2 regions of the Pseudomonas sp. MF06569 genome follow, and region 2 is predicted to be linked to the other one. Evidence: predicted binding sites of a transcription regulator. Region 2 holds the regulator's gene; the other holds the start of a gene.
What was found. Region 2 encodes LexA, which represses DNA repair genes until DNA is damaged. Its sites were predicted from a motif close to CTGTNTNNNNANACAG; they were not measured.
Positions count from the first base shown of each region.

Region 1: a site for LexA is predicted at 2,903-2,918, ahead of recN (DNA repair protein RecN). Genes of this name have one in related genera too.

Region 1 is NZ_JCBCUZ010000009.1:51,974-67,274, reverse strand. Features, by position in the region: gene AC19YQ_RS11270 (RnfH family protein) at 1-2, shown strand, start outside; gene AC19YQ_RS11265 (outer membrane protein assembly factor BamE) at 60-587, opposite strand; gene fur (ferric iron uptake transcriptional regulator) at 686-1,099, shown strand; gene recN (DNA repair protein RecN) at 1,196-2,878, opposite strand; gene grpE (nucleotide exchange factor GrpE) at 3,131-3,697, shown strand; gene dnaK (molecular chaperone DnaK) at 3,798-5,714, shown strand; gene dnaJ (molecular chaperone DnaJ) at 6,035-7,159, shown strand; gene dapB (4-hydroxy-tetrahydrodipicolinate reductase) at 7,170-7,976, shown strand; gene carA (glutamine-hydrolyzing carbamoyl-phosphate synthase small subunit) at 8,236-9,372, shown strand; gene carB (carbamoyl-phosphate synthase large subunit) at 9,487-12,708, shown strand; gene greA (transcription elongation factor GreA) at 12,705-13,181, shown strand; gene yhbY (ribosome assembly RNA-binding protein YhbY) at 13,460-13,768, opposite strand; gene rlmE (23S rRNA (uridine(2552)-2'-O)-methyltransferase RlmE) at 13,876-14,526, shown strand; gene ftsH (ATP-dependent zinc metalloprotease FtsH) at 14,718-15,301, shown strand, end outside.
Region 2 is NZ_JCBCUZ010000002.1:229,214-244,514, reverse strand. Features, by position in the region: gene AC19YQ_RS03520 (SNF2-related protein) at 1-1,712, shown strand, start outside; gene nagZ (beta-N-acetylhexosaminidase) at 1,921-2,919, opposite strand; gene AC19YQ_RS03510 (TetR/AcrR family transcriptional regulator) at 3,101-3,808, opposite strand; gene lexA (transcriptional repressor LexA) at 4,069-4,677, shown strand; gene sulA (SOS-induced cell division inhibitor SulA) at 4,688-5,161, shown strand; gene AC19YQ_RS03495 (hypothetical protein) at 5,231-5,464, opposite strand; gene AC19YQ_RS03490 (DUF6586 family protein) at 5,584-6,105, opposite strand; gene topA (type I DNA topoisomerase) at 6,385-9,012, opposite strand; gene AC19YQ_RS03480 (DUF1653 domain-containing protein) at 9,127-9,363, opposite strand; gene fadA (acetyl-CoA C-acyltransferase FadA) at 9,451-10,626, opposite strand; gene fadB (fatty acid oxidation complex subunit alpha FadB) at 10,654-12,801, opposite strand; gene AC19YQ_RS03465 (hypothetical protein) at 13,210-13,647, opposite strand; gene AC19YQ_RS03460 (universal stress protein) at 13,751-14,191, shown strand; gene AC19YQ_RS03455 (ATP-binding cassette domain-containing protein) at 14,269-15,301, opposite strand, start outside.

The DNA of each region.
Region 1 (15,301 bases), on a different contig from region 2:
GAGCACTTTATAGCAGGCAACAAAAAGCCCGGCATGCCGGGCTTTTTTGTGCCGAACGCTTATTGTTCGGTTGTGTCCAGAGGTTCTGGCGTAGGAACCGGTACGGTTTCAACACCGTCTACGTCCTTCTGGATTTGATCAAGCAACGAACCAGGCTTGGCTGGAACTTCGCTCTTCTCGACTGGAGCTTCAGTGGCCGGCTCGGTCACGTTTGTGCCGCCGGTTTTGCCGAGAATGGCTTCGTCGCGGCTTACGCCAGGCTTAAAGTCGCCTGACAAGCTTACGAGCTGGTCATTTTGGTTGAAGAACACGCTGACGCGTTCCTGTTGGCGTTCACCGCCGCCGGGCTGCAGGCTATACAGGTAATCCCAGCGATCAGGGTGGAATGTATCGGTCAGCAGGGCGTTGCCCATGATAAACCGCACTTGCCGACGGGTCATTCCCGGGCGTAACTGGTTTATCATGTCCTGCGTGACGACATTGCCCTGTTGGATGTCGATTTTGTAAACCCCGGGGAATGAACAACCGGCGAGTGCGAGCAGTCCCACAAAGGTGAAACTGGTTAGCAAGAGCTTGGTGTTTTGCATCGGTGGGCGACTTCCACTATCTTGGCTGGGACAACGTAAACGCCGATCATACCCGTATTAAGAGAAGCTGCGAAGCCGCTTCCGCGAGAAAGCTAACCATGGTTGAAAATAGCGAACTACGTAAGGCCGGACTTAAGGTGACTCTGCCACGAGTCAAAATTCTACAGATGCTTGACTCTGCAGAGCAGCGTCACATGAGCGCCGAGGACGTTTACAAGGCACTTATGCAAGCAGGCGAGGACGTCGGTCTGGCCACGGTTTACCGTGTACTGACCCAGTTCGAGTCAGCCGGGCTGGTGATTCGCCATAACTTTGATGGCGGTCATGCGGTCTTTGAATTGGCTGATGCTGACGGCGGCCACCACGACCATATGGTCAACGTGGACAGCGGTGAAGTGATCGAGTTTTTCGACGAAGACATCGAAAAACTGCAGCACGCCATTGCAGCCAAGCACGGTGTTGAGTTGGTGGATCACAACTTGGTGCTGTACGTGCGCAAGAAGTCCAAGTAAGCATGTCACGCGAGCTACGGTTCGCGAAACGATCGAAGGCGGCCCAAGGGCCGCCTTCGTGCTTTCTGATATCGGTCTTTTGATAACCGTTCGTCGTTAAGCCGCCAGATTCTTTGCAGTGACGACCATTTTTTTGGCGTGGGCCAAGGATTCTTTGGTCAGGTCGACACCGCCGAGCATGCGTGCAACTTCTTCTACGCGCTCTTTTTTGCTCAGTTTGGCCACGGCAGTACGGGTGGTATCGCTCTCGCGGACCTTGTGTACAAAAAGGTGTTGATGACATTGGGCAGCCACTTGCGGCAAGTGAGTGACTGTCAGTACCTGGCCTCGTTCGCCAAGGCGGCGTAGCAGTTGCCCCACGATTTCGGCCGTCGGGCCGCCAATCCCGACATCCACTTCGTCGAATACCAGAGTGGGTACGCGGGATGTTTGAGCGGTAATTACCTGGATGGCCAGGCTGATACGTGACAGTTCACCGCCAGAGGCAACTTTGGCCAATGCCTTGAGTGGCTGGCCGGGGTTGGCACTTACGAGCAGTTCGACCTGCTCCAGGCCTTGTGGCATAGGGTCATTGCTGCTCTGTGGGCGCAGTTCAATCACGAAACGGCCACCGGGCATGCCAAGGCGCTGTATCTCTTCTTCTACGGCACTGCTCAGGCGCGTTGCAGCCTGGCTGCGCAAGTTGCTGAGTTCGCGGGCGCACTCATGATAGTGGCGGGAATAGGAGGTCAGCTCATTGGCCAGGCGTTCGATGTTCTCGTCGTTGGCGTTGAGGGTTTCGAGTTCATCCAGCAGTTTTTGCTGCAAGGCAGCCACTTCGGTGGGTTGCACGCGGTGTTTGCGCGCCAGTGTATAGATGGTGTCGAGCCTTTCTTCCAGGTACTGCAGTCGGCCTGGATCAGCATCAAAATGGTCGATAAAGCGATTAAGTTCGCCCACGGCTTCTTCGACTTGAATTTGTGCGCTGGCCAGCAGATCGGTGGCTTCGCCCAGTGAGCCCGAGTTGTTGTTGATGCTTGAAAGGCGATTGAGGCTCACCGTCAGGGCATTGAGTACGTTGCCTGAGTCGCTTTCGCTGCATTGCTCCACCACTTGGCGGCATATGGTCAGCAAGGTTTCGGCGTTGGTCAGGTTTTTGTGTTCCTGTTCCAGTTCTTCCAGTTCGTTCTCGCCCAGGGAAAGGGTTTCAAGTTCTTCGAGCTGGTAGCTGAGCAGTTGATGGCGCGAGCGCTGTTCATCGCCGGAGTTGGACAGGTGTTCAAGCTCTTGCCTGGTCTGGCGCCAGCGTTGCGCGGCCAATTGCACCTGGCGGGCAAGGTCGGTGGCGCCGGCGAACTCGTCGAGCAGGCGGCGGTGGGTGTCGGGTTTGAGCAGCGACTGGTGCTCGTGCTGGCTGTGGATATCAATCAGCAGCTCGCCCAGGGCCTTGAGGTCGCCTTGGGGGCAGGGGGTGCCGTTGATGTAGCTGCGCGAGCGGCCTTCGGCAGTAATGACTCGGCGCAAGATGCACGGACCTTCGCCTTCCAGGTCGCGCTCGGCAAGCCAGGCCCGGGCTTCTGGTATGTCTTGCAGGTCGAACGTGGCCAGGATATCGGCCTTGTCGGCTCCCGGGCGGACAACACCGCTGTCTGCGCGGTCCCCTAGTGTGAGGCCCAGGGCGTCGAGCATGATCGATTTGCCGGCACCGGTCTCGCCAGTGATTACACTCATCCCGCGATCCAGTTCGAGATCGAGATGTTCAACGATGGCGTAGTTGTGTACGGACAGGTGCACCAGCATAGGAGCTGCTCCAAAACGTAATGTCTGGTTATTTATACAGTGTTTTGTTTCGTGCTGACAATGGCTGTGCTTAGTTCGATTTGCTTGTTTTTTTGGTTTTTTTAGCTCGATTTTGTTTTTTGGCAGGTAACGCCAGGGGGCTCTAACATCTATTTTCTGGTTTTCAGGCTCTTGAACCTGAGAATTGCGACCCCATATACCTTGGCAGAAGCGCGAGTCGAGCTCGCGGACGAAGTTTGAAAGGAGAAATCTATGGCAGACGAACAGACTATGGATACGCAGAACCAGGACGCCAACCAGGCCGCCGATGTAGCAGGTGAAGATTTGGCAGCCCGTGTGCAGGTGCTTGAAGAGCAGCTGGCAGCCGCTAATGATCAGGCTCTGCGCGTAGCTGCCGATCTGCAGAACGTTCGCCGCCGCGCTGAGCAGGATGTTGAGAAGGCTCACAAGTTTGCGCTGGAGAAGTTCGCTGGCGACCTGTTGCCGGTGATCGACAGTCTGGAGCGCGGTCTTGAGCTGTCCAGCCCGGACGATGAAAACATTCGTCCGATGCGCGAAGGGATCGAACTGACCCTGAAAATGTTCCAGGACACCCTGAAGCGTTATCAGCTGGAAGCGATCGACCCGCACGGCGAGCCCTTCAATGCCGAGCATCATCAGGCGATGGCAATGCAGGAAAGTGCTGACCTGGAGCCAAACAGTGTGCTCAAGGTGTTTCAAAAGGGTTATCAGCTCAATGGTCGCTTGCTGCGCCCGGCTATGGTCGTAGTCAGCAAGGCGCCAGCGCCGGTTTCGCCATCGATTGACGAAAAGGCTTGAAATCGGCCGCAAGGCCCCCATTTAGAAGTCAAGCGTTAAGCAATGCCGCAGTTGGTCATTACTGCTGCGGCAACAAAATTCAAATTTAGGGAGAGTAAACATGGGCAGAATTATCGGTATTGACCTCGGGACCACCAACTCGTGTGTTTCGGTTCTGGAAAACGGTAAAGCAAAAGTTATCGAAAACGCAGAAGGCGCGCGCACTACGCCGTCGATCGTTGCGTACGCCAATGATGGCGAAATTCTGGTTGGCCAGTCGGCCAAGCGTCAGGCAGTGACCAATCCGCATAACACCCTGTACGCGGTGAAGCGTCTGATCGGTCGTCGCTTTGACGAAGAAGTTGTACAGAAAGACATTCAGATGGTTCCGTACAAGATCGCCAAGGCTGACAACGGCGACGCTTGGGTTGAAGTGAACGGCCAGAAAATGGCTCCGCCACAGATCTCGGCTGAAATTCTGAAGAAAATGAAGAAAACCGCCGAAGACTACCTCGGCGAGCCAGTGACTGAAGCGGTCATTACCGTTCCGGCCTACTTCAACGACAGCCAGCGTCAGGCAACCAAAGACGCCGGCCGTATCGCGGGTCTGGACGTTAAACGCATCATCAACGAACCAACCGCAGCTGCTCTGGCTTACGGTATGGATAAAGCGAAGGGCGACCACACTGTCATCGTTTATGACTTGGGTGGCGGTACTTTCGACGTGTCGGTCATTGAAATTGCCGAAGTTGATGGCGAGCACCAGTTTGAAGTGCTGGCAACCAACGGTGACACGTTCCTGGGTGGTGAAGACTTTGACATCCGTCTGATCGACTACCTGGTTGACGAGTTCAAGAAAGAAAGCGGCATGAACCTCAAAGGTGACCCGCTGGCGATGCAGCGTCTGAAAGAAGCTGCTGAAAAAGCCAAGATCGAACTGTCTTCGAGCCAGTCGACTGACGTGAATCTGCCTTACATCACTGCAGATGCCACCGGTCCTAAGCACTTGAACGTGAAGATTTCCCGCGCCAAGCTGGAATCGCTGGTTGAAGACCTGGTTCAGCGCACCATCGAGCCTTGCCGCATTGCTCTGAAAGACGCTGGTATCGACGTTGGCGCGATCAACGACGTGATCTTGGTCGGTGGTCAGACTCGTATGCCGCTGGTACAGAAGCTGGTAACCGAGTTCTTCGGCAAGGAAGCACGTAAAGACGTGAACCCGGACGAAGCTGTTGCAATGGGTGCTGCCATCCAGGGCGCGGTATTGGCCGGTGATGTTAAAGACGTTCTGTTGCTGGACGTGAGCCCGCTGACTCTGGGTATCGAAACCATGGGCGGCGTAATGACTGCTCTGATCGAGAAAAACACCACGATTCCTACCAAGAAATCGCAAGTGTTCTCGACTGCTGACGATAACCAGGGCGCTGTGACCATTCACGTGCTGCAAGGTGAGCGTAAGCAAGCCGCACAGAACAAGTCGTTGGGCAAGTTCGACCTGGCTGACATTCCACCCGCTCCACGTGGCGTGCCTCAGATCGAAGTAACCTTCGACATCGATGCCAACGGCATCCTGCACGTAAGTGCAAAAGACAAGGCGACTGGCAAGTCTCAGTCCATCGTGATCAAGGCTAACTCGGGTCTGTCCGAGGAAGAAATCGCTCAGATGGTTCGCGATGCCGAGATCAATGCTGAGGAAGACCGCAAGTTCGAAGAGCTGGCAGCTGCACGTAACCAGGGCGACGCACTGGTTCACTCGACTCGCAAAATGATCGTCGATGCTGGCGACAAAGTAACCGAGGAAGAGAAAGCTGCAATCGAAGCTGCTGTAGTTGCACTTGAAGCTGCTGTTAAAGGCGACGACAAGGCTGCTATCGAAGCCAAGGTTGAAGAGCTGTCCAAGGTGTCTGCTCCGGTTGCACAGAAAATGTACGCCGAGCAAGCGAACCCGGCAGACGCAGCGGCCAAGCCAGCTGATTCGGCTGAAAAAGCGGACGACGTTGTCGACGCTGAGTTCGAAGAAGTAAAAGACAACAAGTAATCAGCTTGTTTGTCGGCCAGTTGACCGCGCTTTAGCGGTGACTGGTAGGATGTCGCCGCGCGGGAGCTTGCTCCCGCGTTGGCGTGTCTGGAGTAAAGGAATTTTTACAGCATGCGACAAGGTCGAATGCTGGCGGTTTGGTCTGGATCTTTCTTGTTTTCCGGCCAGAGGTAACCGCTCCTGTCGGCCAATGCATTGGCTGTTAAACAGAAACCAATATCGTTGAAAAGACGTGAGTCGGGTCTGATCCTTTTCGGGCTTGGCGGGTTTGGCGAGGCTCGGGAGGGTTTTGTCGAACGTCCTTGAGAGTGCAAAGAATTATGGCAAAGCGCGACTATTACGAAATATTGGGTGTTGAACGCACTACGACTGAGATCGAACTGAAAAAAGCTTATCGCCGACTGGCGATGAAGCATCACCCGGACCGCAATCCGGATGACAAGGCCTCGGAAGAACTGTTCAAGGAAGCTAACGAAGCTTACGAAGTTCTGTCGGACTCCAGCAAGCGTGCGGCCTACGATCAATACGGTCATGCCGGTGTTGATCCGCAAATGGGTGGCGGCGGTGCTGGTTTTGGCGGCCAGAACTTCTCCGATATTTTTGGCGATGTGTTCAGCGATTTCTTTGGTGGTGGCCGTGGCGGCTCCCGGGGTGGCGCTCAGCGTGGTAGTGATTTGCGCTACACGCTGGAGCTGGATCTGGAAGAAGCCGTGCGCGGTACCACGGTCAATATCCGCGTTCCGACGCTGGTCAACTGCAAGCCATGTGACGGCTCGGGCGCCAAGAAGGGCTCTTCGCCTGTGACCTGTACAACCTGTGGCGGTATTGGTCAGGTGCGCATGCAGCAGGGTTTCTTCGCTGTTCAGCAGACTTGCCCGCGTTGCCATGGTCAAGGCAAGGTCATCTCTGATCCGTGCGACAGCTGCCGTGGCGAAGGCCGTGTAGAAGAATACAAAACCCTTTCCGTCAAAGTCCCTGCGGGCGTTGATACCGGCGATCGCATTCGTCTGTCGGGCGAAGGCGAGGCAGGCGTACAGGGTGGGCCGACTGGTGATCTGTATGTAGTGATCGATGTGCGCGAGCACGCGATTTTCCAGCGCGACGGCAAGCATTTGTTCTGTGAAGTGCCGATCAGCGTGGCTGATGCCGCATTGGGCGCAGAGCTTGAAGTGCCAACGCTGGATGGTCGGGTCAAGTTGAAAGTCCCTGAAGGTACTCAGACTGGCAAGCAGTTCCGCTTGCGTGGCAAGGGCGTTGCTCCGGTGCGTGGCGGTGGTGCAGGCGATCTGATGTGCCGCGTTGTAGTTGAAACTCCGGTCAAGTTGAGTCGTCGTCAGCGTGAACTGATGGAAGAGTTCCGTACCACGCTGGAAGGCGATAGCTGCCATTCCCCAAACGCCACGGGCTGGTTTGAAGGCGTGAAGCGTTTTTTCGGCGACCTGTAAGGAGCGGTAGATGCGACGTATAGCTGTGATGGGCGCTGCCGGGCGCATGGGCAAGACATTGATCGATGCGGTGCAGCAGCGCTCGCCACTGTGCGGGCTGACGGCGGCAATCGTTCGTCCGGGCAGTTCCCTGGTGGGGGCTGATGCTGGCGAGCTGGCTTCTATCGGGCGAATTGATGTGCCGTTGTCGGCCAGCCTGCAGGAGGTCGCTGCTGATTTTGATGTGCTCATCGATTTCACTTTGCCTGAGGTGATGCTGGGCAATCTGGCGGTGTGTCGCAAGCTGGGCAAGGCCATGGTGATTGGCACCACGGGCTTGAGTGCGGCGCAAAAACAGCTGTTGGTCGAAGCGGGTCAGGACATTGCGATTGTCTTTGCTTCCAACTTCAGTGTCGGGGTCAATCTGTCATTCAAGTTGCTGGATATGGCGGCGCGGGTGATGGGTGATGAGGCGGATATCGAAATCATCGAGGCGCACCATCGGCACAAGGTCGACGCTCCTTCGGGAACGGCGATGCGGATGGGTGAGGTGATTGCCGATGCGCTGGGCCGCGATCTGCAAAAGGTTGCGGTATATGGTCGTGAAGGCCATACCGGTGCTCGTGACCGTGAAACCATCGGTTTTGCCACTGTGCGCGGCGGTGATGTGGTGGGTGATCATACGGTGCTGTTTGCCACTGAAGGTGAGCGTCTCGAGATTACCCACAAGGCATCCAGTCGCATGACCTTTGCCAAGGGTGCCGTTCGTGCTGCCTTGTGGCTGGAAGGGCGAGAGCCTGGCGTGTATGACATGCAGGATGTGCTCGACCTACGTTGAGTTATCTCTGTAAAATCGGGCTGTTGGCGCGCCAGCAGCCCGATTTTTAACCGCTAAGCGATTTCCTGTCGCATTCTCCTGTCTTTTAGACTCTTTAGCGGTAGACCAAAAAAGCCTTTTTCTGTAAGCTACAGCTTTAGTGTGTCCACTAAAAGCGCGCAGATAATTCGATGAAGAAGCGGGGTGACGTGTCCATACGTCACTCCGCTTTTTTACAACCTGCGATCGCCCTTTCAGGCTTTATTTACGGGAGGTCTTCTTGACTAAGCAAGCCATACTCGCCCTCGCTGATGGCAGCATTTTTCGCGGCGAAGCCATTGGGGCCGACGGTCAAACCGTTGGTGAGGTGGTGTTTAACACCGCAATGACTGGCTACCAGGAGATCCTGACGGATCCTTCCTACGCTCAGCAAATCGTGACCCTGACTTACCCGCATGTTGGCAATACCGGTACTACCCCGGAAGACGCCGAGTCTGATCGTGTCTGGTCCGCAGGTCTGGTAATCCGTGATCTGCCGCTGGTTGCAAGCAACTGGCGCAACACCATGTCGCTGGCCGACTACCTGAAAGCCAACAATGTTGTGGCCATCGCCGGTATCGACACTCGCCGCCTGACGCGCATCCTGCGTGAGAAAGGCGCGCAGAACGGTTGCATCATGGCGGGCGACAATATTTCTGACGAGGCTGCAATCGCAGCTGCTCGCGGCTTCCCGGGCCTGAAAGGCATGGATCTGGCGAAAGTCGTCAGCACTGAAAAAGCCTACGAGTGGCGCTCCAGCGTCTGGAACCTGGCCACTGACAGTCACCCGACTATCGAAGCCAGCGAGCTGCCTTACCACGTGGTCGCGTACGACTACGGCGTAAAATGGAACATCCTGCGCATGCTGGTTGAGCGCGGCTGCCGCGTTACGGTGGTTCCTGCTCAGACCCCGGCCAGCGATGTACTGGCACTCAACCCTGACGGCGTGTTCCTGTCCAACGGTCCTGGCGATCCTGAGCCTTGCGACTACGCGATCACGGCCATCAAGGAAGTTCTGAATACCGAGATTCCGGTGTTTGGTATCTGCCTCGGTCACCAGCTGCTGGCTCTGGCCTCGGGCGCCAAGACCGTGAAAATGGGTCATGGCCACCACGGCGCTAACCACCCGGTCCAGGATCTGGACACCGGTGTTGTGATGATCACCAGCCAGAACCACGGTTTTGCGGTAGACGAAGCAACCTTGCCAGCCAACGTGCGCGCCATTCACAAGTCGCTGTTCGACGGCACGCTGCAAGGTATCGAGCTGACCGACAAGAGCGCTTTCAGCTTCCAGGGTCACCCTGAAGCAAGCCCTGGCCCGAACGACGTTGCGCCGCTGTTCGATCGCTTCATCAATGAGATGGCCAAGCGCCGCTGATCAGCTCCCTGCTGCAGCGCCCTGTGGCGGCCCCGACCTTCGGTGGCCCCCAGGGCGCTTCAGAAGCCTGATTGACAGCTTGCCGACTGACCTGCGGATTTGAGTGACAAACCCATGCCAAAACGTACAGACATAAAAAGCATCCTGATTCTCGGCGCTGGCCCGATTGTTATCGGCCAGGCCTGTGAATTCGACTACTCCGGCGCCCAGGCCTGTAAAGCCCTGCGCGAAGAGGGTTATCGCGTCATCCTGGTGAACTCCAACCCGGCCACCATCATGACCGACCCGGACATGGCCGACGCCACCTACATCGAGCCGATCAAATGGCAGACCGTTGCCAAGATCATCGAAAAAGAGCGTCCGGACGCACTGCTCCCAACCATGGGCGGCCAGACTGCTCTGAACTGCGCACTGGATCTGGAGCGCGAAGGCGTTCTGGAGAAGTTCGGCGTAGAGATGATCGGCGCCAATGCCGACACCATCGACAAGGCTGAAGACCGTTCGCGTTTCGACAAGGCGATGAAGTCCATCGGTCTTGACTGCCCGCGTTCCGGTATCGCTCACAGCATGGAAGAGGCCAATGCGGTTCTCGAAAAGCTGGGCTTCCCGTGCATCATCCGTCCGTCCTTCACCATGGGCGGCACCGGTGGCGGTATTGCTTACAACCGTGAAGAGTTCGAAGAAATCTGCGCTCGCGGCCTGGACCTGTCGCCAACCAAAGAGCTGCTGATCGACGAATCCCTGATCGGCTGGAAAGAGTACGAGATGGAGGTTGTCCGCGATAAAAAGGACAACTGCATCATCGTGTGCTCGATTGAAAACTTTGACCCGATGGGCGTGCACACCGGTGACTCGATCACCGTTGCTCCGGCACAAACCCTGACGGACAAGGAATACCAGATCATGCGTAACGCCTCTCTGGCGGTACTGCGTGAGATCGGCGTTGAAACCGGCGGTTCCAACGTTCAGTTCGGTATTTGCCCGGACACCGGCCGTATGGTTGTGATCGAGATGAACCCGCGTGTATCGCGTTCCTCGGCCCTGGCATCGAAAGCGACCGGTTTCCCGATTGCACGTATCGCTGCCAAGTTGGCGATCGGCTACACCCTGGACGAACTGCAAAACGAAATCACCGGCGGCGCTACTCCTGCGTCCTTCGAGCCGTCCATCGACTACGTTGTGACCAAGCTGCCGCGCTTTGCTTTCGAGAAGTTCGCCAAGGCTGACGCTCGTTTGACCACGCAGATGAAATCTGTGGGTGAAGTCATGGCTATCGGCCGGACTTTCCAGGAATCCCTGCAGAAGGCCCTTCGCGGTCTTGAAGTGGGTGTAAGCGGTCTTGATCCAAAGCTGGACCTGAGCAACCCGGAAAGCATGGCCGTGCTCAAGCGCGAGCTGACCGTGCCGGGCGCCGAGCGTATCTGGTACGTGGCTGACGCGTTCCGCGCAGGCATGACCGTCGAAGATATCTTCGGCATGAACATGATTGACCCTTGGTTCCTGGTGCAGATCGAAGATCTGATCAAGGACGAAGAAAAGATCAAGACCATGGCGCTGTCCTCGATTGACCGTGATGCCATGTATCGCCTCAAGCGCAAGGGCTTCTCTGATGCGCGCCTGGCCGTACTGCTGGGTGTCACCGAGAAAAACCTGCGTCGTCACCGTCACAAGCTGGAAGTGTTCCCGGTCTACAAGCGCGTTGACACCTGCGCCGCCGAGTTCGCCACCGACACCGCCTACATGTACTCCACCTACGAGGAAGAGTGCGAAGCCAACCCTTCGGATCGTGACAAGATCATGATCCTGGGCGGTGGCCCGAACCGTATCGGCCAAGGTATCGAGTTCGACTATTGCTGCGTTCACGCCGCTCTGGCACTGCGTGCAGACGGTTACGAGACCATCATGGTCAACTGCAACCCGGAAACCGTTTCCACCGACTACGACACTTCGGATCGTTTGTACTTTGAATCCGTAACCCTCGAAGACGTTCTGGAAATCGTGCGGGTCGAGAAGCCAAAAGGCGTGATCGTCCAGTACGGCGGCCAAACTCCGCTGAAACTGGCCCGCGCCCTGGAAGAAGCCGGCGTACCGATCATCGGTACCAGCCCTGACGCCATCGACCGTGCAGAAGACCGCGAGCGTTTCCAGCAGATGGTTGAGCGCCTGAACCTGCGTCAGCCGCCAAACGCCACTGTGCGCAGCGAAGACGAAGCGATTCGTGCCGCTGGCAAGATCGGTTACCCGCTGGTTGTTCGTCCGTCCTACGTATTGGGCGGCCGTGCGATGGAAATCGTTTACGAAGAAGAAGAACTCAAGCGCTACCTGCGCGACGCGGTGAAAGTGTCCAACGACAGCCCTGTGCTGCTGGATCACTTCCTCAACTGTGCCATCGAAATGGACGTGGATGCTGTCTGCGACGGTACTGATGTAGTGATCGGCGCGATCATGCAGCACATCGAGCAGGCGGGTGTTCACTCTGGTGACTCTGCATGTTCGCTGCCGCCGTACTCGCTGCCGCTGCACATCCAGGACGAGATGCGCGAGCAGGTCAAGAAGATGGCTCTGGAATTGGGCGTTGTCGGCCTGATGAACGTGCAGTTGGCTCTGCAGGGCGAAGATATCTACGTGATCGAAGTGAACCCGCGTGCTTCGCGTACCGTTCCTTTCGTGTCCAAGTGCATCGGTGTTTCCCTGGCGATGATCGCAGCTCGCGTGATGGCCGGTAAAACCCTGAAAGAAATCGGCTTCACCAAAGAAATCATTCCTAACTTCTACAGCGTGAAAGAGGCGGTCTTCCCGTTCGCCAAATTCCCGGGTGTTGACCCGATTCTCGGCCCTGAGATGAAGTCCACCGGTGAAGTGATGGGTGTGGGCGATACCTTCGGCGAAGCTTTTGCCAAGGCCCAGATGGGTGCAAGCGAAGTGCTGCCGACTGGCGGTACTGCCTTCATCAGCGTTCGTGACGACGACAAGCCCCTGGTGGCTGGCGTTGCTCGCGACCTGATCAGCCTGGGCTTCGAGATCGTTTCAACGGCGGGCACAGCCAAGTTCATCGAAGCTGCCGGCTTGAAAGTACGTCGCGTGAACAAGGTGACCGAAGGTCGTCCGCACGTTGTCGACATGATCAAGAATGACGAAGTTACCTTGATCATCAACACTACCGAGGGTCGTCAGTCGATTGCTGACTCCTACTCCATTCGCCGCAACGCGCTTCAGCACAAGATCTACTGCACCACGACCATTGCTGCTGGCGAAGCGATCTGCGAAGCGCTCAAGTTCGGTCCTGAAAAAACCGTGCGCCGCTTGCAGGATCTACACGCAGGATTGAAGTCATGATCAAGTATCCAATGACCGTCCAGGGCCACAAGGCCCTGGAGGAAGAACTCGCACACCTGACCAAGGTTGTTCGGCCGAAGCTGAGCAAGGAAATCGGTACGGCGCGTGAGTTGGGCGATTTGAAAGAAAATGCTGAATACCATGCAGCTCGTGAGCTCCAGGGTATGTCTGAGGCTCGTATCCGTGACATCGAAGGCCGTCTGCAAAACGCAGTGGTTATTGATGTGGCAGCGATTCCTCACACCGGCAAGGTGATTTTCGGCACCACGGTTGAGATCGCGAACGTTGAAACTGACGAGCGCGTTGTCTATCAGATCGTTGGTGAAGATGAAGCTGACTTCAAGCTCGGAAAAATCTCCGTGGGTTCGCCACTTGCTCGTGCCTTGATTGCCAAGGAAGAGGGTGACGTAGTCGCGGTGAAAACACCTGGCGGTGTTATTGAATACGAGATCATTGAGGTGCGTCACATCTAAGAATGGCGCCCGCCTTGTGCGGGCGCACTTCTTTGGCGGCTGGCCCGGGTGTTCCGGGTCGGCAGCTTGTGGTTGTTGCACACAGAATTTTTAGCGGTGCTGGCCTGAACCCGGTTGGCAGCGTTGCAAGTTGAAAGGCGAGTAGCAGGTGCGGGAAGGGTTGCGTTGGGCGTCTCTGGCTGCCTGATGCGTTGCGCGGGCAGTTCTTGCATGGCTCTCGGGTTTATCCCTGGAAGAGTTTCAGGGCGCGCCAGGCGCACCCTTGACCCTTGTCGACATCACTTGAAGCGATGGATGTTCGACAGTTGCTTGTTTACATTGACGTTCTTGCGGTACAGAAGCGCCATTTTGCCGATAACCTGTACCAGTTCCGCTTTGCCGGCCTTGCACATTTGTGCGACGGCTTCCAGGCGGGATTCACGATCCAGAATGTTGACTTTGATTTTAATCAGCTCGTGATCGCCCAATGCGCGTTCGAGTTCGGCTAAAACACCTTCAGTCAAACCATTATCAGCCACAGTCAAAACTGGTTTCAGATGGTGGCCAATGGATTTGTACTGTTTCTTCTGCTCTTGAGTGAGCGGCATAATCTGACCCCTGTGTCTGATCTTGTAAAAAGCGGCGGCCAGTTTACCCGAGCGAGTCCCAGACCGCCCAGTTAATCACGACCCGTTTAAAATTTTTGAGGTGGCCCGTGGCCCGTTCCAAGACTAGCCTTAACTGGCTGAAAGAGCATTTCAACGACCCGTACGTCAAAATGGCGCAAAAAGACGGGTATCGCTCGCGCGCCAGCTACAAATTGCTGGAGATTCAAGAGCGCGATCGACTCATTCGTCCCGGCATGACAGTGATTGACCTGGGTGCTGCCCCGGGTGGCTGGTCACAGGTGACCAGTCGTCTGATCGGTGGTCAGGGGCGTTTGATTGCTTCCGACATCCTGGACATGGACAGCATTCCTGATGTGACCTTCATCAAGGGCGACTTTACCGAGGACGCCGTACTGGCACAGATCCTCGAAGCAGTAGGAAATACGCAAGTAGACCTTGTGATTTCTGATATGGCCCCCAATATGAGTGGATTGGCCGCTGTGGATATGCCCCGGGCGATGTTCCTGTGCGAATTGGCACTGGACCTTGCTGGTCGCGTCCTACGTCCTGGTGGTGATTTTCTGATTAAAGTTTTCCAAGGCGAAGGCTTCGATCAGTACCACAAAGACATTCGCAAGCTGTTCGACAAGGTGCAGATGCGCAAGCCGTCGTCGTCTCGAGACAGGTCCCGCGAGCAGTATTTGCTGGGGCGCGGCTTCCGCGGTATCGATGGTTCCGCCAGTGATGAGCGTCTCTGACAAGGGCGATAGTTTTTTTTGAATCGCTTTACAGATCTGGCATAACGAATATTGTGTAGTCAAAGTTTCACAAAGGGTTACAGACGGAGCCTGCAAGGGTTGTAGGCAATGTAGTAAGTTATGCCGGTGAATATCATGCGAAGCACGCTTCAGTAGCGGGGCTTGCTTCAGAGGGTAGCTAATTGAACGATATGGCAAAGAATCTGATCCTGTGGTTGATCATCGCCGCTGTCCTGGTGACAGTGATGAACAACTTCTCCAGTCCAAACGAGCCACAAACCCTCAACTATTCCGACTTCATCCAGCAAGTTAAGGATGGCAAGGTCGAGCGCGTTGCCGTGGATGGCTACGTGATTACCGGCAAACGCAGCGATGGCGATTCCTTCAAAACCATCCGTCCGGCTATTCAGGACAACGGTTTGATCGGTGACCTGGTGGATAACCATGTGACCGTTGAGGGCAAACTGCCAGAGCAACAAAGCATCTGGACTCAGCTGCTGGTTGCAAGCTTCCCGATTCTGGTGATCATCGCTGTCTTCATGTTCATGATGCGCCAGATGCAGGGCGGTGCCGGCGGCAAAGGCGGCCCGATGAGCTTTGGCAAGAGCAAGGCGCGGCTGCTGTCGGAAGACCAGGTCAAAACGACTCTGGCTGACGTAGCGGGTTGTGATGAGGCGAAGGAAGAAGTCGGCGAACTGGTCGAATTCCTGCGAGATCCGGGCAAGTTCCAGCGCCTGGGTGGTCGTATTCCTCGTGGTGTGCTGATGGTTGGCCC
Region 2 (15,301 bases):
ATGACGAACTGATTCTGGTGAATATCCCGGCCAACCCCGGTAGCAATCATGGCCCGCTGCAGGTCGCCCTGCCGTACGGACGGCTGAAACCGGTACTGGCAACCCTGGACGAATTTTATCTGGGTGAACCGGACGCGACCTCCCTGCGGATCAAAAGCGCTGACGCACCACGCCTCAATGCTCTCGATGCCCTGCCCTTGCGCTGGGAAGGTGGCGAGCAGATTCGCGGTTTTGCCCAGCGCCTGCGCGACATCAAGGACTTTAGCGTCGAAGTTCCCCAAGGGCTCAATGCCAACTTGCGCCCATACCAGCTTGAAGGCCTGAGCTGGATGCAGTCGTTGCGCCAGCTCGAAGTGGGCGGCGTACTGGCCGACGACATGGGGCTGGGCAAAACCCTGCAGACCCTGGCCCATATCTTGTGCGAAAAAAATGCCGGCCGCCTGGATCGCCCGGCAATGGTGGTGATGCCCACCAGCCTGATCCCCAACTGGCTGGACGAAGCTGCGCACTTCACCCCGCAGCTCAAGGTGCTGGCACTGTTTGGCGCCACCCGCAAAAAACACTTTGCACACCTCAATGACTACGACGTGATCCTGACCACCTACGCCTTGCTGCCCAAGGACATCGAGCACCTGGCAAAACTGCCCTTGCACCTGCTGGTCCTGGACGAGGCCCAGTACATCAAGAACCCCGGCAGCAAGGCCACCCAGGCGGCCTGTGAACTGATTGCGCGGCAACGCCTGTGCCTGAGCGGCACCCCACTGGAAAACCACCTGGGCGAACTGTGGTCTCTGTTCCACTTCCTGCTGCCCGGCTGGCTGGGCGACGTTAAAACCTTTAACCGCGACTACCGCATACCCATCGAGCGTCAGGGCAGCAACGAACGCCTGCAGCATCTCAATGCGCGGATCAAACCGTTTTTATTGCGCCGCACCAAGGAACAGGTCGCGACCGAACTGCCGCCCAAGACCGAGATCATTCACTGGGTCGACCTGAACGAGGCCCAGCGCGATGTCTACGAGACCATGCGCCTGGCGATGGACAAGAAGGTGCGCGACGAAATCACCCGAAAAGGTGTCGGGCGCAGCCAGATCATTATCCTCGAGGCGCTGCTCAAGCTGCGTCAGGTGTGCTGCGATCTGCGACTGGTCAGCGACACCCCGCCGAAAAAAGGCAGCACCTCGGGCAAGCTCGACAGCCTGATGCTGATGCTCGAAGAACTGTTTGCCGAAGGCAGGCGCATCCTGCTGTTTTCCCAGTTCACCTCGATGCTCGGCCTGATCGAAATCGAACTGAAAAAACGCAAGGTGCGCTACGCCATCCTCACGGGGCAAACCCGCGACCGACGCACACCGGTCAAAGACTTCCAGAGCGGCACCCTGCAAATATTCCTGATCAGCCTCAAGGCTGGCGGCGTGGGCTTAAACCTCACCGAAGCCGACACGGTGATTCACTATGACCCGTGGTGGAACCCGGCGGCTGAAAACCAGGCCACCGACCGCGCCTACCGTATCGGCCAGGAAAAACCGGTGTTTGTTTACAAGATGATTGCCCGCGGCACCGTGGAGGAAAAAATCCAACACTTGCAGCAAGAAAAATCGGATTTGGCCGCAGGTGTTCTGGACGGACGAGTCGCCGGTGACTGGAAATTACAGGACGACGACATCGACGCGCTCTTCGCGCCGCTGCCACCCAAAACAGAGAAGCGCTGAGACATCCCACTTATTGATTAACTGCAGGCGCGGGCTTGGCTGCGACTCAGGCAGCGCGGTCTTTGTGCTTAATCGCGCTGACGCCATCGCGAGCAAGCCCGCTCCCACGGGCTTTGTGGTGCTTGCGAAATCTTGGGAGCTGGCTTGCCTGCGATTCAGGCGATACGGTCTTTCTGCTTCGCCAAACGTCAAAGCGGCATCGATGTGCTCAATCTATTAATTGAGCATCCTTAAGCGCACCCATTGCCACCAGCCAGCGCGGGCTCTGGCGATAGTCAGTGCTGGCCCAGGCCTGACCACGCATGCGTGCAATCCTGGGCGAAGGGGTAACGTTCAACCGCTGAGCAGCGCTGAGTGCCAACTCCGCCGCCGCACGGTCGTTGCATACCAGTCCCATGTCACAACCCGCCGACAAGGCCGCCTCAATCCGGCTGGCGGCATCACCCACTACGTGCGCACCGGCCATCGACAGGTCGTCACTGAAAATCACGCCGTCGAACTGAAGCTCGCCGCGCAAAATATCCTGCAACCAGCGACGCGAGAATCCTGCAGGCTGGCTGTCCACTTGTGGATAGATCACGTGGGCCGGCATGACAGCAGCCAGATGCTTGCTCAAGCGGGCAAAAGGCACGAGGTCATGGGCGCGAATCTGCTCAAGACTGCGCTCGTCAGTTGGAATGGCGACGTGAGAATCAGCCTCGGCCCATCCGTGTCCCGGAAAATGCTTACCGGTCGCCGCCATGCCCGCGTCGTTCATCCCGCGAATAAAAGCCCCGGCCAATGTGGCTGCGCGCTCAGGGTCGCCCTCGAACGAACGGCTACCGACCACAGCGCTACGCTGATAATCCAGATCCAGGACCGGGGCAAAGCTCAGGTCCAGCCCTACGGCCAGCACTTCAGTGGCCATGATCCAGCCACACTGTTCAGCCAGGTACTCGGCGTTGGGGTTATCGGCAATGGCACGCATGGCTGGCAGGCGCACGAACCCCTGACGCAGGCGCTGCACCCGGCCGCCTTCCTGATCGACCGCCAGCAACAGGTCGGGACGCAGCGCGCGAATCGACGCGCTCAACTCACGCACCTGGCGCGGATGCTCGATATTGCGTGCAAAGATAATCAACCCGCCTACTTCAGGCTGGCGCAGTAATTGCCGATCTTCAGCCGTCAGCCAAGTACCGGCGACGTCCACCATCAAGGAGCCTTGCAAGGCAGAACTCATGGGAAATCCTTTAAAAAGAGAGCGTTCATTGCCCGGTCCGGATCCGCAGCCACGCGCCTGCGTGCCGCACTCCAGAGAGGCAGCGGCGAATCGACAGACGGGAATAAGTCAGGGTTGGGCATGGCAACTAGCTTAGCGGAACAAAGCTGCCGCGCCCACCCGCCGCGGGTCAAACCTTGGCGGTAACCGGGGCGGTTTTACTGCGGGGGCGAAGCTGGGCACTGGCCATTGCAGAATCCGTGACGCCGCTTTGTGCACGCATGCCTGCCGCGAGGAATGGCACCATCAGACGCATCACCTGCTCGATGGAGGTGTTGACACCGAAATCAGTCTCGGCAATTGCACGCAACGCCTTGATTCCCGACATGCTGAAGGCCGCAGCACCCAGCATGAAGTGCACGCGCCAGAACAACTCGATGGGCGGGATTTGTGGGGCAGCCTCGTTGACCAGCAGCATATACCGGCGAAAAACCTTGCCGTACATGTCTTCAAGATAGCGACGCAAGTGACCCTGGCTCTGACTGAACGCCAACCCGAGCAAGCGCATGAAAATCGACAGGTCGTTACCACTGCGTGGCTGGATCACCAGCGCCTGCTCGACCAGCATCTCCAATAACTCTTCAAGGCTGGGGCGGTTCTCAGGCTTGGCCTGGCGACGCTCCAGCTCACGATCGAGGTTGGCGCAAAAAGGCCCCAGGAAGCGCGAAAAGACGGCCTGGATCAGCGCCTTTTTAGAACCGAAATGGTAATTGACCGCCGCCAGATTGACCCCGGCTTTACTGGTAATCAGCCGCAATGAGGTTTCAGCAAACCCTTTTTCCGCGAACAGCTGCTCGGCAGCATCAAGGATACGTTCAACGGTTTCCGACTGGGCCATGACTACTCCGCCTGACAAACATTTAAACACCTGTTTGAAACATACGTTTCAGATTGTAAAAAGTCAAGATGAGGCATTCGTTTCAGGACCGGGCAGTTCTGCATTTAACCACAGCCTCGGCCAGTGCGGCCCCACCTGATAAAGTACGGGTCGCCCGACTTATTAATGACCGTCCAGCGGACCGCTGGAAATGGGTGATTGCCAAGAAGCTTTCACTGTATATAATCCCAGTCACTGTATAAAAAGACAGAGCGATCAACATGCTAAAACTGACGCCACGCCAAGCTGAGATCCTGGCCTTCATCAAGCGATGCCTGGATGACAACGGATACCCGCCCACCCGTGCCGAGATCGCACAGGAGCTGGGCTTCAAATCCCCCAACGCCGCCGAAGAACACCTCAAGGCGCTTGCCCGCAAGGGTGCCATCGAGATGACCCCCGGTGCCTCCCGCGGTATTCGCATACCCGGCTTCGAAGCCAAGTCTGACGAATCCACGCTGCCCATCATTGGCCGAGTAGCTGCCGGTGCTCCGATTCTTGCGCTGGAGCACGTCGAAGAGTCCTGCAACATCAACCCGACCTTCTTTCACCCCAGAGCCGACTACCTGCTACGGGTACAAGGCATGAGCATGAAGGATGTCGGCATCTTCGATGGCGATCTGCTTGCCGTGCATACCTGTCGCGAAGCCCGTAACGGCCAGATTGTCGTGGCCCGTATCGACGACGAAGTCACGGTCAAACGCTTCAAGCGTGAAGGCAACAAGGTCTGGCTCATTGCCGAGAACCCTGAATTCGCCCCGATTGAAGTCAACCTCAAAGACCAGGAACTGGTCATTGAAGGCTTGAGTGTCGGCGTAATTCGCCGCTAAAGGAGGCTTCATGCAGTTCCCACACACCCCGCTGCCAGCACAACTCACCCTTTTTGAAGCGTTCATGGCTCAACCCATGACGCCAGCGATCAAGGACGTGCTCGATTCCCCCTGGAGCGCCGAACCCGAGGTGTTCAGTGAACTGTCGCTACGCGGTGCCGCCGGAAACTGCCTGAACCTGCTTGCCCCCATGCTGCGCGAACTGAGCGAGCAACAAAACGCTCGCTGGCTGACACTGATTGCGCCACCTGCAAGCCTGACCCAAAGCTGGTTACGCGATGCCGGACTGAACCGCGAGCGCATTCTGCTGCTGCAACCCAATGGCAACAAAAGCGCCTTGCAACTGACCTGCGAAGCGCTGCGACTGGGTCGCAGCCACACGGTAGTGAGCTGGATCAACCCGCTGACCAGCGCTGCGCGCAATCAGTTGATCAGCGCAGCTCGCACCGGTCACGGGCAAAGTCTGAATATTCGCTTGGGTTAAACAGTTGATGCCTGCGCAGGGCCAGTGCAGAACGCACTCGCCTGGCTGCGGAGCACGAGTCAGGGTCGCTTAGTGAAGAATGCGTGGCCCATCGTCTTTTTCGAGCTCGCCTTCGGCCAGCCGACCCGCCATTTGTACACCGACGCTAAGCATGGCTTTCGCCACCTCTACGTGCTGCCCCTGAAGAAAAGCCTTGGCATCTTCAGAAAAATTCAGCGTTACCAAAGACCCTTCGTCCTCAGCACGGCGCAATTCGATGCGACCGTCTGGCAACTCGACAATTTCTAGAAAAGACGTTGGCATATAAATTTGTTCTCCACGAAAGCGTGGGAGTATATCAGCCATCCCGCGGGAATTTCCCGTGATCTGTAGCGCTTTCGATTACAGACTGATGAATGACTGTACCGTTTCGGTTTCGACCTTTAGCACTCATTGAGTCCATCACGGAACCGAATGGCCATACTTTTTAGGTTCTGACGCCACTCCTCCATGGTTTCGCGACTCAACTCCCGGGGTGCCTCATCCTCTAGGTTGACCGCAATGATCAAGGGCTGGAACACATCCGCCTTGACCTTTTTGGGTGCCTGTAACGGCTGATACAGAGCAGCGTGGGTCGCAACCAGTTGCGCCAGCCATGTCTGCGGCGCCTGTGCCAGTTCAACCAGCTCGGCCAGTTCCGGAATGGCCTTCTCGTCCAGCACTTGCTGGGTGAGCAGCAGTTCGACCCGAGGTGCATTGGCTTGGGACAGACGATAAAAGCCAGCAATCTCATGACACAAGCCAAGCAGCGCACCATACAGATGAAATACCGCCGACTCGCGCTCTGCCTGAACCAGCGCCTGAGCATTCATGGCCCGACCCTCACTCGCCTTGTTCATGGCCTCAAGGGCCAGGCCAGCGAAATAGATCTTCTGATTGGTACGGGTATAGAGTTCGTGAGCCATGCGGGCGCTCCACATCGAATAGGTAAAGGCAGGTAGTGCAGTCTCAGGGATCAGGCCGTGCTGGCGCAAGGCCTACGTTCCCTGCGCTTTTGTGGGAGCTGGCTTGCCCGCGATGCAGGCGCTGCGGTGCTTCAGCCAAACTGTGTCGATGCCATCGCGAGCAAGCCTGCTCCCACAAAAGCACTCAAGCAGCGGCAATCAGGCCCGGGGTTGGTAAACAAAAAAACCGCGCAAGGCATACAGCCCTTGCGCGGTTTTCTATTCAGCTATCAACTCAGATCAAGCGTCTTTTTCTTTACGCTTGTCTTCAACTTTCCAGCTACCGCCGTCGTAGAACGCACGCCAGCCAGTCGGCTTGCCATCCACTTCAGTCTGCACGTACTGCTCTTTGGTTTTGCGACTGTAGCGAATCACCGCAGGACGGCCATCCGGGTCTTTCTTCGGCGCTTCGCACAAGAAGTGATACTTGGGATCGATCTCGTCCTTGTGGGGCACAATTTCGATCACCAACGGAGCACGGGTCTCACGGTTTTTCGGGAACTGGCTTGCCGCCAGGAACAACCCCGAAGCACCGTCACGCAGGATGTACGTGTCGTTGACCTTCTCGCATTTAAGCTCCGGCATTTTCACCGGGTCCATTTTCGGTGGCGCCGCTTCACCGCTTTTCAGCAGTTTCCGGGTGTTTTTGCACTCGGCATTGGTACAGCCGAAGAACTTGCCGAAACGCCCGGTTTTAAGCTGCATTTCGCTGCCGCACTTGTCGCACTCAAGGCTCGGACCTTCGTAGCCCTTGATGCGGTAGTTACCTTCTTCGATTTCGTAGCCGACACAATCCGGGTTGTTACCGCAGATGTGCAGCTTGTGCTTCTCATCCAGCAGGTAGGCGTCCATTGCCGTGCTGCAGATCGGGCAACGGTGTTTGCCCAACAGCACCAGGGATTCGGATTCGCCTTCGTCGTCGGCCGCGATTTCGTCACCCGGCACCAGATTGACAGTGGCCTTGCAACGCTCTTTGGGCGGCAGGCTGTAGCCCGAACAACCCAGGAACACGCCGGTTGAAGCCGTGCGAATCTGCATTGGACGACCACATTCCTTACAAGGAATATCAGTCATTACCGGCTGGTTGGCACGCATGCCGCCTTCCGGTGCAGCAGCTACTTCGAGCTTCTTCTTGAAGTCGCCGTAGAACTCGTCCAGTACGTTTTTCCAGTCACGCTCGCCTTGCGCCACGTCATCGAGGTTCTCTTCCATACCGGCCGTGAAGCCGTAGTCCATCAGGTCGGAGAAGCTCTCGGACAACCGTTCGGTAACGATGTCGCCCATTTTTTCGGAATAGAAGCGGCGGTTGTGCAACGCCACGTAACCACGATCCTGAATGGTCGAGATAATCGCCGCATAGGTCGAAGGACGACCAATGCCACGTTTTTCCATCTCTTTTACCAGGCTGGCTTCGGAGTAACGCGCAGGCGGCTTGGTGAAATGCTGGCTCGGGTCGAGCTCGATCAGCTTCAGGGCATCGCCCTGAGCCATGTCTGGCAGCACATCGTCGTCGCCCGGCTTGGCAATTTGCGGCATCACACGGGTGTAACCGTCGAATTTGAGGATGCGGCCCTTGGCACGCAGCTCAAAATCACCGGCCGCCACAGTGACGGTGGTAGACAGGTACTTGGCCGGCAGCATCTGGCACGCCACGAATTGGCGCCAGATCAGCTCGTAAAGGCGCTCAGCGTCGCGCTCCATGCCCGACAGCTTACTCGGGTGCATGTTTACGTCAGAAGGACGAATCGCTTCGTGAGCCTCCTGTGCGCCTTCCTTGCTGCTGTACACATTGGGTGCCGGCGGCAGGTACGACGCGCCGAACTCACCTTCAATATAAGTACGCGCCATCTCGACCGCATCGGCCGAGAGGTTGGTGGAGTCGGTACGCATATACGTGATGTAGCCAGCTTCATACAAACGCTGGGCCATCATCATGGTTTTCTTCACCCCGTAGCCCAGGCGATTGCTCGCGGCCTGTTGCAGGGTGGAGGTAATGAAAGGCGCCGACGGCTTGCTGCTGGTCGGTTTGTCTTCACGCTTGACGATGCTGTAGTTCGAAGCCTTGAGCTTCTCCAGCGCCGCCATTGCCTGAGCTTCGTTGAGCGGCTTGAACGCCTCGCCTTTTTCACGGGCAACGTCAAAACGCACTTTCGCCCCCTTGGCAGTGCCAAGGTCGGCGTGAATTTCCCAGTACTCTTCAGGGTTGAACGCACGAATTTCGCGCTCACGCTCCACCACCAGCTTCACGGCCACCGATTGCACACGGCCTGCCGACAGGCCACGGGCGACCTTGGCCCACAGCAGCGGCGAAACCATGTAACCCACGACGCGGTCGAGGAAGCGGCGGGCCTGCTGGGCGTTAACGCGGTTGATATCCAGCTCGCCCGGCTTGGAGAAGGCTTCCTGAATCGCTTTCTTGGTGATTTCGTTGAACACCACGCGCTTGTAGCGGGTGTCATCACCACCTATGGCTTCGCGCAGGTGCCATGCAATGGCTTCCCCCTCGCGATCCAAGTCGGTTGCGAGATAGATGGTGTCAGCATCCTTGGCAAGCCGGCGCAGCTCTTCGATGACCTTTTCCTTGCCGGGCAGGATCTCGTACTTGGCTTTCCAGCCATGCTCGGGATCGACGCCCATGCGCGAGATCAGCTGCTTCTGCGCCTTCTCTTTTGGCGACAGGGCCGGCACTTCGCCCGCCGCTGCCTTGCCACGCTTGGCAGCCGGTTCTTTGCTGGCGCTAGCCGAACCGCTGGTGGGCAGGTCTCGGATATGGCCGATACTCGACTTCACCACGTACTCGTTGCCCAAGTACTTGTTGATGGTCTTGGCCTTAGCCGGGGATTCCACAATGACCAGCGATTTGCCCATGGATCAGAAAATTCCTGAATTCTAGAAGTGAAAGGCGGTTCGCGCCTGACGCGGCACCGCTATATATAGTGGCTACAAGGTGAGGTCAAGCACAGGGTTCTGCGCGACCTTGCCTTATGGCCGGGAAAAAAGGCTGGGTTCGGCCTGAATCAAGGCAAAGCGCGGGACGTGTTCGCCCTCAACGATGACTGACTCCAGGAACATGCTCAGCGGGCGTACCCAAAAGCCGTAATCGCCATACAGGGCTTGGTAGAACACTACATCTTCTTCGGTTTCAGAATGGCGAGCCACACTGAAAACACGATACTGAGGACCTTTGTAGTGTTGATAGAGCCCAGGTTGTAGCGACATGTTGCGGCCCCTCTGCAAATAAAAAAATTAAACACGCTTAAAAACAAAAACCGGGGCACAAGGCCCCGGCTTCCATCAACGCAACGCTTAGACGCGTTCGAAGACGGTGGCAATGCCCTGGCCAAGACCAATGCACATGGTGGACAACCCGAAAGTGCCGCCATTTTGCTTCATTACATTGAGCAAAGTGCCGGAGATACGAGCACCCGAGCACCCAAACGGGTGACCCAGAGCGATGGCACCGCCGTGCAGGTTAACCTTCTCATTCATCTTGTCGAGCACTTTCAAATCTTTCAGCACTGGCAGGGCCTGTGCAGCGAAAGCTTCGTTGAGCTCAATGAAGTCGATATCGGCCATATTCAAGCCTGCACGCTTCAATGCTTTTTGTGTAGCCGGTACTGGACCATAGCCCATGATCGCAGGATCCACACCCGCAACTGCCATCGAGCGGATCACTGCCAGCGGCTCAAGCCCCAGGTCTTTTGCACGCTGGGCAGACATCACGATCATGCATGAAGCACCATCGGTGATTTGCGACGAAGTGCCCGCAGTCACGGTACCGCCTTTAGGGTTGAACGCAGGTTTCAACGCCGCCAGGCTTTCCAGGGTGGTATCTGGACGAATAGTTTCATCGTAGTCGAAAACTTTCAGGAAACCGTTTTCGTCGTAACCCTGCATCGGGATGATTTCGTCTTTGAACTTGCCTTCTACCGTCGCCTTGTGGGCGAGCTGGTGAGAACGCACAGCAAATGCATCCTGCTGTTCGCGGGTGATGCCGTGCATCTTGCCCAGCATTTCAGCGGTCAAACCCATCATGCCCGAGGCTTTTGCCGCGTACAGCGACATGTGCGGGTTAGGGTCGACACCGTGCATCATGCTCACGTGACCCATATGCTCGACGCCGCCCACCACGAAAACGTCACCATTACCGGTCATGATCGCTTGCGCCGCCGTGTGCAGGGCGCTCATGGACGAGCCGCACAGGCGGCTCACGGTCTGTGCAGCCGAGGTGTGCGGGATCTGGGTCATCAGCGACGCCATGCGCGCAATGTTCCAGCCTTGCTCCAGGGTCTGGTTCACACAGCCCCAGATCACGTCTTCCACTTCACCCGGGTCAACCTTGCTGTTGCGCTCCAGCACTTTACTGATCAGGTGCGCAGACATGTCTTCAGCACGGGTGTTGCGGTACATGCCACCCTTGGAGCGGCCCATCGGGGTGCGACCGAAGTCTACAATCACCACGTCTCTAGGATTCAAGCTCATAATTTCACTCTCACTCTAATGGGGCGCTTAACCGAAGAAGCTCTGGCCGTTCTTGGCCATCTCACGCAGCTTCGCAGTCGGGTGGTACAGCGCGCCCAGTTCAGCGTACTGATCGGCCAGGGCCACGAACTCTGCAACACCGATCGAATCGATGTAGCGCAGCGCGCCGCCACGGAACAGCGGGAAGCCAATGCCATAGACCAGGCCCATGTCAGCCTCGGCTGCGGTTTCAACGATGCCGTCTTCCAGGCAACGCACGGTTTCAAGACACAGCGGGATCATCATCCAGTTGATGATGTCTTCGTCGGTCACGTCGCGCTGCTCGTAGACGATAGGCTTGAGGACCTCAAGCACGCTCGAATCAACGATTTTCTTCTGCTTGCCGCGCTTGTCTTCTTCGTAGGCGTAGAAGCCCTTGCCGTTCTTCTGACCCAGGCGCTTGGCCTCGTACAGAGCGTCAATCGCCGAACGACGGTCGTCTTTCATGCGGTCCGGGAAGCCTTCGGCCATAACGTCGCGACCGTGGTGACCGGTGTCGATGCCGACCACGTCCATCAGGTACGCCGGGCCCATTGGCCAACCGAATTTTTCCATCACTTTGTCGATACGCACAAAGTCGACACCGGCGCTGACCAGCCTGGCGAAACCGCCGAAGTACGGGAACAGGACGCGGTTGACCAGGAAGCCCGGGCAGTCGTTGACCACGATCGGGTTCTTGCCCATTTTCTTGGCATAGGCAACGGTGGTTGCTACGGCCAGATCGCTGGACTTCTCGCCACGAATCACTTCAACCAGCGGCATCATGTGCACCGGGTTGAAGAAGTGCATGCCGACGAAGTTTTCCGGACGCTTGAGGGCCTTGGCCAGCAGGCTGATGGAAATGGTCGAGGTGTTGGAAGCCAAAATGGCGTCTTCGCGAACGTGATTTTCCACTTCCGCCAGTACAGCCTGCTTGACCTTCGGGTTCTCGACTACCGCTTCGACCACAAGGTCGACGTTACCGAAATCGCCGTATGACAAAGTAGGACGAATGCCGTTCAGCACTTCGGCCATTTTCGCCGGTGTCATGCGACCCTTATCAACGCGACCTACCAGCAGCTTGGCAGCCTCGGCCAGCCCCTGCTCGATGCCGTGCTCGTTGATGTCTTTCATCAGGATCGGCGTACCTTTGGAGGCCGACTGATAGGCAATACCGCCACCCATGATGCCTGCGCCCAGAACGGCTGCCTGCTTCACGTCTTTGGCAATCTTGTCGTAGATCTTGGCTTTTTTCTTCAGCTCCTGATCGTTCAGGAACAGGCCGATCAGGCATTGCGAAGCTGAGGTTTTTGCAAGCTTGGCGAAACCTGCGGCTTCCACTTCCAGCGCCTTGTCACGACCGAAGTTCGCGGCTTTCTGGATGGTCTTGATCGCTTCAACCGGGGCCGGGTAGTTCGGGCCAGCCTGGCCGGCCACAAAACCTTTAGCGGTTTCGAAAGCCATCATTTGTTCGATTGCGTTCAGCTTGAGTTTTTCAAGCTTGGGTTGACGCTTGGCCTTGTAATCCAGTTCGCCACTGATGGCGCGCTTGATCAGGTCCAGCGCTGCAGCGCCCAGTTTGTCAGCCGTTACCACAGCATCTACGGCGCTCACTTTCAGAGCGTCTTCGGCGCGGTTTTCCTTACCGGAAGCAATCCACTCAACCGCGTTATCAACGCCAATCAGGCGCGGCAGACGTACGGTACCGCCAAAGCCCGGATAGATACCCAGCTTGACTTCCGGCAGGCCGATTTTGGCGCTGTCCGCCATGACCCGGAAGTCAGCAGCCAGACACATTTCCAGACCGCCACCCAACGCGATGCCATTGATGGCCGCGACGGTGGGTACGTTGAGGTCTTCAAAATCGCTGAAGATCCTGTTGGCTTCGAGGTTGCCAGCGATCAGCTCGGCATCCGGCAACTTGAAGTTTTCGACGAACTCGGTGATGTCGGCGCCAACGATAAAGACGTCTTTACCACTGGAAACGATGACACCCTTGACCGAAGCATCTGCCTTGATCGCATCTACAGCCTGACGCAACTCGTTCAGGGTTAGACGGTTGAATTTGTTGACGGACTCACCCTTGAGGTCGAACTTCAGTTCGACGATGCCACTTTCAAGAGCCGTAACCGTGATGGCTTTACCTTCGTAAATCATCAACTGATCTCCAGGATATGGAAGCTGAACAGTACACGTCAGAAGCTAGCGTCTGGCTGTCACTGACCTTTGTGTCAATGCTGTTGCCAATCCGCCAGGCACACCCGCCAACGCGATAATCGGGATTGAAAATGAGAGCTGTCTTACATGACAAACGCTCAATTCATACGCCCGTTTGATTTGGGTGTCGACACCTTCAGGGAAAAGCGATCGATTGTCAATTGTCCGAAACAACGATGACAAAACGACCCGGCAGTCAGTTTAGACACCTGCGGTACGAGTGCTCGAAACCATTGAAGCGCCTTGCAGGTGAAAATTGTGGGAGCGGGCTTGCTCGCGATTCAGACGACGCGGTTTGTCCGCCACACCACGCCGATTCCATCGCGAGCAAGCCCGCTCCCACAAAGGTCATGCCAGCGCCTTGAGCACCTCATCAATCGCCTTGAGCACCTGAGCCTCACCCTTCTCGCCCCACACCAGCACAATCATCTGTGCATCGGCCTCAACTTTGTAAACATTGGCCGGCAGCTTTTTGAACTGCGTCAGCAGGCGTTCATCTTCACATTCTTCCTGCCAGCGATTGAGCCATTTTCCAGGTGCCGATTGCCAATAGCACCAAACATCAGGCTTAGTACTGCGGCGCGGGCGATGGTACTGCGCGCAGGAACCGGGCGGCTGGGGCTCAAGCCAGTACGGCCATTCCTGAGGCGCCAGCTGCATGGACAAACCAATGCGCCGTGCCTCCATGCGCAAATCCATACGCCCACTCTGCCCCCGGGAAGGCCGCAACCAGGCCAGGGGACTCAGAACCAGCGCCAGGATTGACACCACTATCCATACCGTCATATCTGTACTCTCATTACGTGATAAACGAGTGACCCGGACTTGAACCAAGGCTCTGGAAAAGGGCCATACTCATAACTAATCGCCATCTACAGGAGCACCCCACATGCCCTACGAACATATTTTGGTCGCTGTTGACCTGACCGACGAATGTGACCCCGTGATCAATCGCGCCAGCGAAAGCGCCAAGGCTAACGGTGCCAAACTGTCACTGATACATATCGTCGAGCCGATGGCGATGGCGTTTGGCGGCGACGTGCCCATGGATCTCTCGCAACTGCAGCAACAACAGTTCGATCAGGCCAAGGAGCGCCTTGAGCGGCTGATCGCCAAATACCCGCAACTGCACAAGGATTACTGCCACCTGAACTACGGTCAGCCGCGCCAGGAAATCCATGCCTTGGCCAAAGCACAAAAATGCGACCTGATCGTGGTCGGCAGCCACGGCCGTCACGGCCTCGCCCTGTTGCTGGGCTCCACCGCCAACGACGTACTGCATGGCGCTCCGTGCGACGTACTGGCAGTCAGCCTGAAAAAACCTGACTAAGTTTATCTGCATGTAACAACAAAAAAGCCCGGCACCTTGTTAAAGGGCCGGGCTTTTTCAGTTCAGCACGCAGTCAATCAGGCATCCAGCTCAGCCCAGCGCTCAACCAGTTGCTCAAGCTCGGCTTGCAACGTTTCAAGCTTGGCAATGACTTCTGCAGTTTTGGCAGCAGGCAACTGATAGAAACCCGCATCAGCCATCTCTGCTTCAACCGCAGCAATTGCCTGTTCTTTCGCGTCGATATCCGCCGGCAACGATTCCAGCTCACGCTGCAACTTGTAGCTCAGCTTCTTTTTCGCGGCAGGAGCAGGTTGTGCGGCCACAGGAGCCGGCGCAGCCTCGACCACGGCCGAGTTCAGGTCGGCCTTGCCGGACTTGCTCTCGGTCACGCCCAGCAGACGCGGCGAACCGCCCTGGCGCAGCCAGTCCTGATAACCGCCCACGTACTCGCGAACCTTGCCTTCGCCCTGGAAAACCAGGGTGCTGGTGACCACGTTGTCGAGGAATGCCCGGTCGTGACTGACCATCAACACGGTGCCCTTGAAGGTCAGCAAGACCTCTTCGAGCAGCTCCAGGGTTTCAACGTCCAGGTCGTTGGTAGGCTCATCGAGCACCAGCAGGTTGGCTGGCTTGCTGAACAGCTTGGCCAGCAACAGACGCGCACGCTCACCACCCGACAGCGCCTTGACCGGCGTGCGGGCACGCTGAGGGCTGAACAGGAAGTCACCCAGGTAGCTGAGTACATGGCGGCTCTGACCGTCGATATCGATAAAGTCGCGGCCTTCAGCCACGTTATCGATCACGGTTTTTTCCAGATCCAGCTGATGACGCAACTGATCGAAGTAAGCCACGTCGATGCGTGTACCTTCCTCAACCGTGCCCTCGGTCGGTACCAGGCCGCCCAGCATCAGCTTCAGCAGCGTGGTTTTACCTGTACCGTTGGCACCCAGCAGACCGATACGGTCGCCACGCTGGAGCACCATCGAGAAGTCCTTGAGCAGGAACGGGCCACCCGGGTGAGCAAAGCTGACGTTTTCCAGCACCATCACTTGCTTGCCGGACTTGTCTGCCGTATCCAGCTGGATGTTGGCCTTGCCGGTACGCTCGCGA